DNA from 3 places in the Halomonas profundus genome. Region 2 is predicted to be linked to each of the others. Evidence: predicted binding sites of a transcription regulator. Region 2 holds the regulator's gene; each other region holds the start of a gene.

Region 1 (3,281 bases), 680 kb from region 2:
GGGGCTCGTCGATATCCTGCTGGCTAAAGGTAAGCTGCGAGGTGACTTCGGTGGCAGCGCTGGGCTGCCAGCGGTGGCCCAACTGGACGTTGTTGCTTTCCACATCGCGATCGCGCAGCGGATTGCTGGCATCGGTTGAAAGCTGCTGTGGGTTGGCGGGCTGGGTGGCGCGTTCGTCGTAGTGCTGCCAGCTGATAAATAGCCGCTGGTCGTCGCTTGGCTCCCAACCGCCTTTTAGCAGCAGGCTATTGAGGGCGGCATCCTCTTCGGCTTCATCGCCCCCCGCGCGGCGAATATCGCCGGATTCACTGCGGCCGATTGAAAACAGGCCATCCACCTGGCCGTTGGCGGTATTGCGGCGGCCGAAGCCAGTCAGGCTCCCCCGCATTTCGTCGCTGGCCGTCGCACCGCCTATGGAAAGGCGTACGCCGCTATTTTCGCCGGGGGCAAGCAGGTCGTTGGCATTCACACTGGTGAAGCTGACGACACCGCCCATGGCATTGCTGCCGTACAAGCTGGAGAGCGCACCGCGTGCTATCTGTACTTCTTGAATCAAGCCAGGGTCGAGAAAGAAGTTACCGATGTGGCCGGTGGAGATATCCTGACGAACGCCATCCAAACGTACCAGAACACCTTTGCTGCCAAAACCGCGCATACTTAAGGTTTGGCCATTTCGGCGCCCTTGGCCAGCCACATGCAGGCCGGGTTGGCGGCTAAGCACGTCTTCAACCCGGCTGGCGGTGGCCAGCACAGCATCATCACGATCAATAATATCGATAATCAGCGGTGCCCGTGAAAGGTCCGTAGGTGCTCGGGTGCCGGTGACCGTCACTGGGTTAAGCTCGGCGTCGTCTGCTTGGGCGGTTAACAGTGGAAGCAGCGTTAAAAAGAGGCCACCAAAAGCGCGTGTGTGGTTCATAAGCCAGAGATTTCCAACAGGGATAAGTGGAAGAGGTCGCTGGCTGGGTGCGATGGGCTACCTGGCTGGCTTTGCCGTATAAATCTTTAAATTAATCAGGGGCTGAAATATTAAGAGCTTTAGGCGTTAAGAATTAACTTGCCGCTTTTAGTACGGCGCAACACATAGCGGCGCTGTTCATGGTGGATAACCAACTGGTCTGAGTTGCCAAGTAATTCTTTGCTATTCACCTCGTGGGCCACCTCGCGGGTCGTCGAGGCCGACGTATCTCCCTGGCCAGTGCCCTTAGCGGGTAACTGCATGAGAGAGCAACTCCTGTGTTAATGATAACTATTAGCGTTAATTTAGCAGAGTTGCAGACATCCCTCAATAGGGTTTGGGGAGTAAAAGTGACTAGCATTCGACCTTTCTTCATCTAAATGCAGGCGCTCCGTCATCGTGCTGTCATTAAGCTTCTTTAGTGTCTCCTAACGTTCAATCGTTGACCTACAAACGATCAGGGGGAGACCAAAATGAGTAAAGAGATCGAAGATCATCGCCTGTTTAACCACAGCGGCAACCAACCTTTCGCGGAAGTATTGGCGCGCCATGTATCCCGGCGTGATGTGATGCGCGGTGGTTTGAGCATGGCGGCTGCCTCGATGCTTAGTTTTGGTGGCGCTGCTCAAGCGCTTGCCTCAAGCAGCAGCCAAAAAACACCCCTGACACTGGCGTTTGAGGCGGTTCAAGGATCACGCACCGATGCCGTGGTGGTGCCGGAAGGTTATGTGGCCCAAGTCTTGGTGCCGTGGGGCACGCCGCTGAACCAAAATGTTACCTGGCAGCCCGAGCAGCCGATGACCGCTGAGCGTCAGGCGGAGAGTGTGGGCATGCACCATGACGGCATGGCCGGTTTTGCCCTGGATACCGACAACGCCTCGCGCCGTTTTGTGCTGGCGCTCAACAATGAGTATATCGACCAAGCAGCGCTATGGGCGCCCCAAGGAGGCCCCACTAATGCGGATGAGGGCCAGCGGCCAGCAGCTGAGTCGCGCACTGAGATCAACGCTCACGGTGTCACCCTTGTTGAGGTCGAAAAGAACGCCAGTGGCCAATGGGCGCATGTGCCGGGTTCGCGTTATAACCGTCGCCTCACCAGTGCGACGGTGATGGAACTTTCCGGGCCAGTGGCGGGCAGTGACTACGTCAAAACGCGCTTTTCGCCTGAGGGTACCCAAACCCGTGGTACCAACAATAACTGTGGTAACGGGGTAACGCCCTGGGGCACCTATATTGCCTGTGAAGAGAACTGGCCCAATGTGTTCGTTAATCATGGCGAACGCTTCCAGGACGACGCGCGGATTGGTATTCCCACCGCTAAAAGCCGCTATGGTTGGGATACTTCGGCGGGAGACGCCTCTGAACAGAATGACGAATTTGCTCGCTTCGACATTACCCCGCGCGGCGAGCGTGCTGAAGATGATTATCGCAACGAAGCACGCACGTTCGGCTACCAGGTGGAGGTCGACCCCTATAGTGATGCATTGGCGGTTAAGCGTACGGCACTTGGCCGTTTCCGCCATGAAGGGTGTTGGTTAGGCAAGCTGGAAGCCGGTCAGCCAGTGGTTTACTACTCGGGGCACGATTCCCGCAACGAGTACGTATATAAATATGTTTCTGATGCTGCCTGGGATCCCGCCGATGCCAACCGTCCAGGGGAAGAGTATGATCGTCTTGCCATTGGCAACAAATATTTGGATAACGGCACCCTCTATGTGGCTCGTTTCCATGCCGATGGCAGCGGTGAGTGGCTACCGCTAACGCCTAGTGCTCAAACGCGCGATGGCCGCACGCTGGCGGCGGCGTTGGGGCTAGCCGACGACGATGCGGCAGGTATCATCATCAACACCTGCGATGCAGCGGATTTGTTGGGTGCCACGCCAATGGACCGCCCTGAGTGGGCTTCCGTCGATCCTGCCTCCGGCGAGGTGTATCTCACCCTAACCAATAACACTCAGCGTACCGCTGAAGAGACAACCCCAACTTACACTAATGACGGTGAGCATCTGGAACAAGTAGGTGTTGGTTACGATTTAGCGCCCACCAATGCCGCCAACCCTCGCGCCAATAACGAAGCAGGGCATATTATTCGCTGGCGCGAAAGCCGGTTGCCCAACGCCTTTACTTGGGAAGTGTTTGTGTTTGGCGCGGCCGCTGACGATGCCGATAATCACTCGGGCCTGACAGAAATGAATCAGTTCGCCAGCCCCGATGGGCTCTGGTTCGACGAGCGAGAGGACGGTCAGGGTATCCTCTGGATCCAAACCGATAACGGTTATGATGGAGTAACCGAGTACACCAACGACCAACTGCTTGCCGTGGT
Region 2 (3,281 bases):
GCCGCCAGTCGCAGTGCTGCGCCCCTTATCAACACGGTAAAAGCGTTCTGTTAGTCGGGGAATATGAACGGGATCAATCCCTTCACCGTTATCTTCCACATCGATATAGCCGCCACCAGTAGCGCTAGCTTTCCAGCGCAGGGTGATTTGGCTGCCAGCAGGCGTGTAGCGAACCGCATTAAAGGCAAGGTTAGAGACGGCGCTGCGAATCTCCTGTTCACTGCCTAACAGTCGGGCATCGCTCTCAAGGGCGACGGTGATGGTATGACGTTGATGCGATAGGGCCAGCGCATCATCACAAACGCTTTGCAGTAAAGGCTCGAGTGACAGTGGATGATGATCTTGGCCGCCCTGGTCAATTTCCAAACGCGAGAGCAGCAATAAATCGTTAACCAGATTCTGCATCCGCTGGGTCTGTTCCTGCATTTGCTGAATACTACGTCCCAAGCGCGGCGGAAGCTGGTCGGAGATATCACTGTAGGTTTCCAAATAGCCGGAGAGAACGGTCAGCGGCGTACGTAACTCATGGGAAACGTTGGCGACAAAGTCGCGCCGCATCTGCTCAAGACGATGCAAGCGGGTGATATCGCGAGCCATCACTAAGCGTTCGTCGTCACCGTAGAGGGTAATTTGATACTGCAGGATTCGCCGTTCATCAATCGGTGAGGTGAGCGTTAACGGCTCACTGTAGTTACGCGAATTAAAATAGCTGATAAAGCCCGGGTCGCGCAGCAGGTTGGTAATGTGTTGACCACGATCATGGACGGTTTGTAGCCCCAGCATGGCGGTGGCGGCGCTGTTCCACCACTCCAAATCACCGTGGCGATCAAGCATGACCACGCTATCACGCATTGCTTCAGACGACTCTTGAATACGTGCCAAAGTAGCCCGCAGACGGCTTTGGGTGATGCGCTGACTTTTTTGATAGCGGTATAAACGATCGAATAGCTCGCCCCACATCCCGCGAGCGGCAGGCGGTTCATCGTTAGGGTGGAGGGTGAGCCACAAATAGAGTTCGCGTAACTGTCGTAAGTGGTAAAACAAGCATCCCGCAAGCCCTGCTGCAAGCCCCAGCCCAGCCGAGCCCAACAGCCAGCCCAAGCAAGTGCCCAGCGTGGCCAGCCACGCTATTCGCCACAGCTCACGACTCCATAAACGCACATTTACACCCGTGCAGAGAAACGGTAACCGGTACCCCGAACCGTTTGGATCAGGTTTTGATGCACGTCGCCCAGCGCTTTACGCAAGCGGCGGATATGCACATCGACCGTGCGCTCTTCAACGTAAACATTGCCGCCCCACACTTGGTCAAGCAGCTGGCTACGTGTGTAAGCGCGCTCTTGGTGAGTCATAAAAAACTGCAGCAAACGGTACTCGGTGGGGCCCATTTCCAGCGCTTTGCCGTGGGCACTTACCCGGTGGCTCACCGGATCAAGCAGCAGGCCGTTAATCTCAATCGGGTCTTCAACGCCACGTGGCGTCGCACGGCGCAGCACCGCTTTTAGCCGTGCCACCAATTCCCGGGGTGAAAAAGGCTTGGTGATATAGTCATCGGCACCGGCTTCAAGCCCTTGAATTTTATTATCCTCTTCGCCTTTCGCGGTGAGCATAATAATCGGGATTTCAGCGGTGGTTTCTTCACGTTTTAGGCGTCTCGCCAGCTCAATACCGCTAGTGCCGGGCATCATCCAGTCCAGCAGCAGTAAATCGGGTTGGTGGTCGACCACCATGGCATGAGCATCCTGGGCGTTATCCGCTTCGAGCACGCGATAGTCAGCCATTTCCAGCGCTACCGCGATCATCTCGCGAATCGACGCCTCATCATCGACAATCAGAACGGTCTTGGCGGTCATACCAGAGCCTCACGGTGTTCAAAGAAACTAGTTCAAAGAAAAACAGTTCAAAGATAAACAGATCAATGACATGTCAGTGACGATAACACCATGACTTGATGACAATTACATGACAACCGCCGCGATCAGCCAGCCGCAGGCCACCAACTTAGCGCGATACCGGCAAAAATCAGCAGTCCCGACCAGTGATTATTGAGAAACGCCTGGAAGCAGGCATCCCGCTCCTGGTCGCGAATTAAGCGCTGCTGATGCAGAAAAGTCGCTGCCATTGCCGCTAGCCCTAACCAGAAGAAACCACCTAAACCAACCCACCAGCCTACCCAAGCCAGCAACCCCAGGGTGGCTAGCTGGAGTAAGCCGATAATCAAACGATCCGCATTTCCAAACAGCACGGCCGTCGATTTAATGCCAATTTTTAAATCGTCGTCGCGATCGACCATGGCGTACTGGGTATCGTAGGCCACTGTCCAGCACACATTAGCGCAGAATAGCAGCCATGCTTCCAGCGGCACGTGGCCGAGCACGGCGCCAAAAGCCATCGGAATTGCCCAGGAAAAAGCCGCGCCCAGCACCACCTGAGGAAAGTGGGTATAGCGCTTCATAAACGGATAAATAATCGCCAGCAGCACCCCGCCCAGCGAGAGCAGCACCGTAAACCAGTTGGTCAGTAATACCAGAATAAACGCAGCGGCCACCAGGGCGATAAACAGCAGTTGAGCTTCGGTTTCGCTGATACGGCCCGTCGCTAGCGGACGTTGTTTTGTGCGTTTCACATGCCCATCGAAGTGGCGATCCGCATAGTCATTGACCACGCAGCCCGCAGCGCGCATCACATAAACGCCGGCCACAAAAATCAGCAGCACATTTCGCCCTGGTACACCTTCCGCAGCCACCCATAATGCCCACAGCGTCGGCCACATCAAAAGCCATGTGCCTATCGGCCGATTCAAGCGCATCAGCTGTAAAAAATCTGCCACGCGAGCCCATCCCTTCGGCCGCAACAGTGAACGATCCATGCTTACCTCACGAAGAATAAGATGCAGGCGCTAGCCTAGCGCGAAGGCAGGCCAAGATCATCCGCCATCGCCGTCAAAAAATACTCTTGCACTAATAACGACAGACTGCCGTGCTTACAGCCGTGATAAAAAACAGAGCGCCTTCCCCAGGCACAGCCTTCCTGTATGCCGTTGACGCTAGCAAACTGGGGGGAATGCGTCGTTACTTCCAATGGCCCACGCACTAAACCCGGCTGGCGAAATAGCCAACTACCTAGCGAGCGCTCGCCCAGGCACTCTAGCCGTTGGCCCTTTACCTGTGAAAGCGGGGCGACCGAGCGCGCCACCACCCATGGCGTTCCATCTAAGCACAGCGCCACTTCCCGCAGCCAGGCGTAACGCTTGGCACCAATGCCCAGCGCCTGAGCCTCAT
Region 3 (3,281 bases), 410 kb from region 2:
GTCGTCTCATCGCCGCTGACTTCTTCGTCCATTGGCTCAGGCGTGGTGTCCCAGTCCTCTTCACCATAAATCGTGGTGAGGATCTCACTGGTGAGTTCGCTGGGAAGGCCATCAAAGACGATTTCACCCGCCCGCAGGCCGACAATGCGGTCAGCAAATTGCTGGGCCAGCGCTACGTCGTGAATATTGATGATCGCCGCCAGTTCGCGCTCTGCGCACAGCTCACGAATCAAACGCATGATTTGGCGCGAAGTTTTTGGGTCAAGGCTGGCGGTGGGTTCATCCACCAGCAACAGCTTAGGACTTTGCAGGAGCGCCCTGGCGATACCCACCCGCTGGCGCTGGCCGCCAGACAGGGCATCGGCACGTTTATCGATGGCATGCGGCAACCCCACTCGCTCCAATAGACGGAAGGCTTCAATCACAGCCTCCTGCGGGTAGCGGCGCAGGAAGCTGCGCCAAAATCCCACATAACCGAGCTGACCTGAAAGCACGTTCTCCATCACGGTTAGGCGGTCTACTAACGCATACTCTTGAAAAATCATTCCCATGGAGCGGCGGGCATGACGCAGCTTATGTCCCGAGAGCTTCGTCAGTTCCGTGCCGTCCAGACGAATGCTGCCCTGAGTAGGCTCAACCAGCCGGTTCACACAGCGAATCAGTGTGCTTTTACCCGCGCCAGATGGGCCAATCAGCGCCATCACTTGGCCTTTTGGCAGCGTGAGTTCAATATCCGTCAGCGCTCGATCCCCGGTAGGGTAACGTTTACCAACGCCGGTGAGTGTCAACATGGAAGTGCCTCATCTACATAGCGGTTCGGCCAGAAGGTTGCCCTCCTGGCCGATCGTATTGGGGTACTGCTTAAAGATTAATCGCAGTCGTAGGTCACGCCGTTGGCGTCAGCGATGGTGCGAATAACTTCCCAGTTTTCCTGATAAGTAATCGGAATAAACTGTGCTTCACCTGAGTTAGCGAATTCTGACTCTAGGGCAGTGCCTTCCCAGTCGTAGCTGAAGAACGCATCCTGAATCTTCTCGGCAAGTTCCGGGTTCAGGTTATTCGCCAGCCCGTAAGCGGTGGTGGGGAAGGTTTGTGAGGTGTAGATAATGTCGTAATCACCTTCGTTCACCACACCGCGGGAAATCATCCGTTTGCCTACGGAGTTAGCAATCGCCGCCGCGTCGTAATCTTCGTTGACCACGCCGAGAATGGAGTTGTCGTGAGAACCAGAGAAAGCGGTCTCAAAATCTTCCCCCGCTTCCATACCGTACTCAGAGCGCAGCAGCGCAGAGGGGGCGCGGAAGCCAGAGTTGGAAGTCTCTGAGGTAAACGCTAGTTGGCGACCCTGCAAGTCTTCAACGGCTTCAATGCCGCTTCCTGGGTAGGTGATAATCTCCATCTCATAGCCAAAGCTGCCATCTTCCGCGGCCATCATGGCGAAAGGGCGGAAACCACCGCAGTTAACCGCGACCGGGACGCCACCGGTATTGAAACCGGCTACGTGGAGACGGCCAGCGCGCAGCGCTTCCTGCTGGGCAGCATTGGACTGCACCGGGAAGAACTGGACTTTTTTGCCCGTAGCTTCGCTCAGGTGATCCAGAAAGTCAGACCAGACATCCGCGTAAACCGCGGGGTCTTCAACCGGCGTGTAGGCAAACACTAAAGTATCCGGGTCTACCCACTGAGACTCATCGCTGGGAACATCAGCGACCATATCGCCATCGTTATCCACATAGCGTGAAGACAGATCCGCAGAGGCGTTCACCGCGGCCAAGGCGAAGGCACTGGCAACGGCGGCACTGATTAACGTGCGGGAGAGGGATAATGTCTGCATGGGTCACCTGTAGCGTTCTGTAGAGTTATTAAAAGATGACAACATCCTGACGACTCCAGATGACAAAAATGGGGCACTTATATGACCACTTCGTGACGTTTTGGCGAAGAACAGTTAATCTACAGCTTGAAAAGCCTCGTGACCGCGGCGCTCTACAAACAGGCTGTTACCGGGAATTTTTTTCGCCTGATGCTTCAGCTCAGAAAGCTCGCCTGCGATATCCAGCGATTGGCAGGTAGTCGTATCATGGATGGGTTTTACCGCAATCGAGACGCTCACAAAGGGAAAAAACGTCATTCTATTTTGACGGTTTTCGATGTGAATCCCGCCCTGAAGGCGGTCAGCCTCTTCATAGAAGCCCGGTGCCATCACCTCGAATGAGTGCAGAATTTGCTGGCAAACACTTTCCCAGTGCTCAAGCGGCAGCAACATCATAAAATCATCGCCGCCAATATGGCCAATAAAGCCCCCGGCATTCTCTACCTGTGCTTGCAGCAGCCGCGATAGCGAAATGATGATGTGGTCACCTCGGGCGTAGCCATAGGCATCGTTGAAGGCTTTAAAGTTATCCAAGTCAACATAGGCCGCAGCAAACCCATGCCCGGAGGCCAAATAAGCCGCCAGTGTTTCATTGATCAGGATATTACCCGGCAGGCCGGTGAGCGGGTTGGCATGCCGCGCTTGGCGCACCTGAATCGCGGTAATCTCACGCAAAAGGTCAACGATATTGCCCATCCCCAGGTAGTCACCGTTAGCGTTAACGATGACAAAGTCCTCTTGCTCAATATCCCGGCTGTCGGTCAACTTCTGACTCAAAATCTCAAGCGGAGTATCCGCTTCGGCCACCAGCATGCGTGCATCAGCAACGTCCAGCACACGGCGCTTGGCATAAAGCGAATGGCTATAGGGGTTGGTAAATAGAGTTAAAAACGAGTTGCGTCGCACCACCGCCACGGGCTTACCATTCTCCAGCACGGCCACGCAGCGCAAGCTGGGTTGTTGGCGAAATCGCTCGGAGATATACGGCACTGCGCAATCCGTCGTTATGGCATCGGTAGCCCGTAAAATCGAGCGCGTGGTGCGACCCGCAGGGCTTTTTAATTGGGTGCTCGCTGGCAGCACCAGATTGAGTTCTAAAGGCGGCTGCTGGTTGGGTCGGGCGAAATAGAAGCCTTGTAGTAGTGCGAGCCCACGGTCGAGTTCCCACAAGCAAAGATGCTCAGCAGCGGTCTCCACCCCTTCGGCGATCACTTGGCAGTCCAGGCTACGCGCCACATCGAGAATCGAACGCAGGAACTCTCGCTTGGCAGGATCCTGGTCAATGCCGGAGATAAAGTGTCGGTCGAGTTTAACGAAATCCGGGCGCAGCTCCGACCAGTGGCGCAGGCTTGAGTGACCTGCACCGAGGTCATCCAGCGCCACCTGGAAGCCCATGGTGCGGTAGTGA

What was found. Region 2 encodes PhoB, which activates phosphate uptake and scavenging genes when phosphate is short. Its sites were predicted from a motif close to TGTCATANNNNTGTCANA; they were not measured.
Region 1: a site for PhoB is predicted at 1,351-1,368, ahead of LMS44_RS20405 (PhoX family protein). Genes of this name have one in related genera too.
Region 3: a site for PhoB is predicted at 1,869-1,886, ahead of phnD (phosphate/phosphite/phosphonate ABC transporter substrate-binding protein). Genes of this name have one in related genera too.

The regions. Positions count from the first base shown of each region.
Region 1 is NZ_CP086344.1:4,477,615-4,480,895, reverse strand. Features, by position in the region: gene LMS44_RS20415 (TonB-dependent receptor) at 1-919, opposite strand, end outside; gene hemP (hemin uptake protein HemP) at 1,039-1,221, opposite strand; gene LMS44_RS20405 (PhoX family protein) at 1,432-3,281, shown strand, end outside.
Region 2 is NZ_CP086344.1:5,157,896-5,161,176, forward strand. Features, by position in the region: gene phoR (phosphate regulon sensor histidine kinase PhoR) at 1-1,161, opposite strand, end outside; gene phoB (phosphate regulon transcriptional regulator PhoB) at 1,164-1,853, opposite strand; gene ubiA (4-hydroxybenzoate octaprenyltransferase) at 1,979-2,869, opposite strand; gene LMS44_RS23525 (chorismate--pyruvate lyase family protein) at 2,905-3,281, opposite strand, start outside.
Region 3 is NZ_CP086344.1:315,909-319,189, reverse strand. Features, by position in the region: gene phnC (phosphonate ABC transporter ATP-binding protein) at 1-791, opposite strand, end outside; gene phnD (phosphate/phosphite/phosphonate ABC transporter substrate-binding protein) at 869-1,834, opposite strand; gene LMS44_RS01495 (EAL domain-containing protein) at 1,949-3,281, opposite strand, start outside.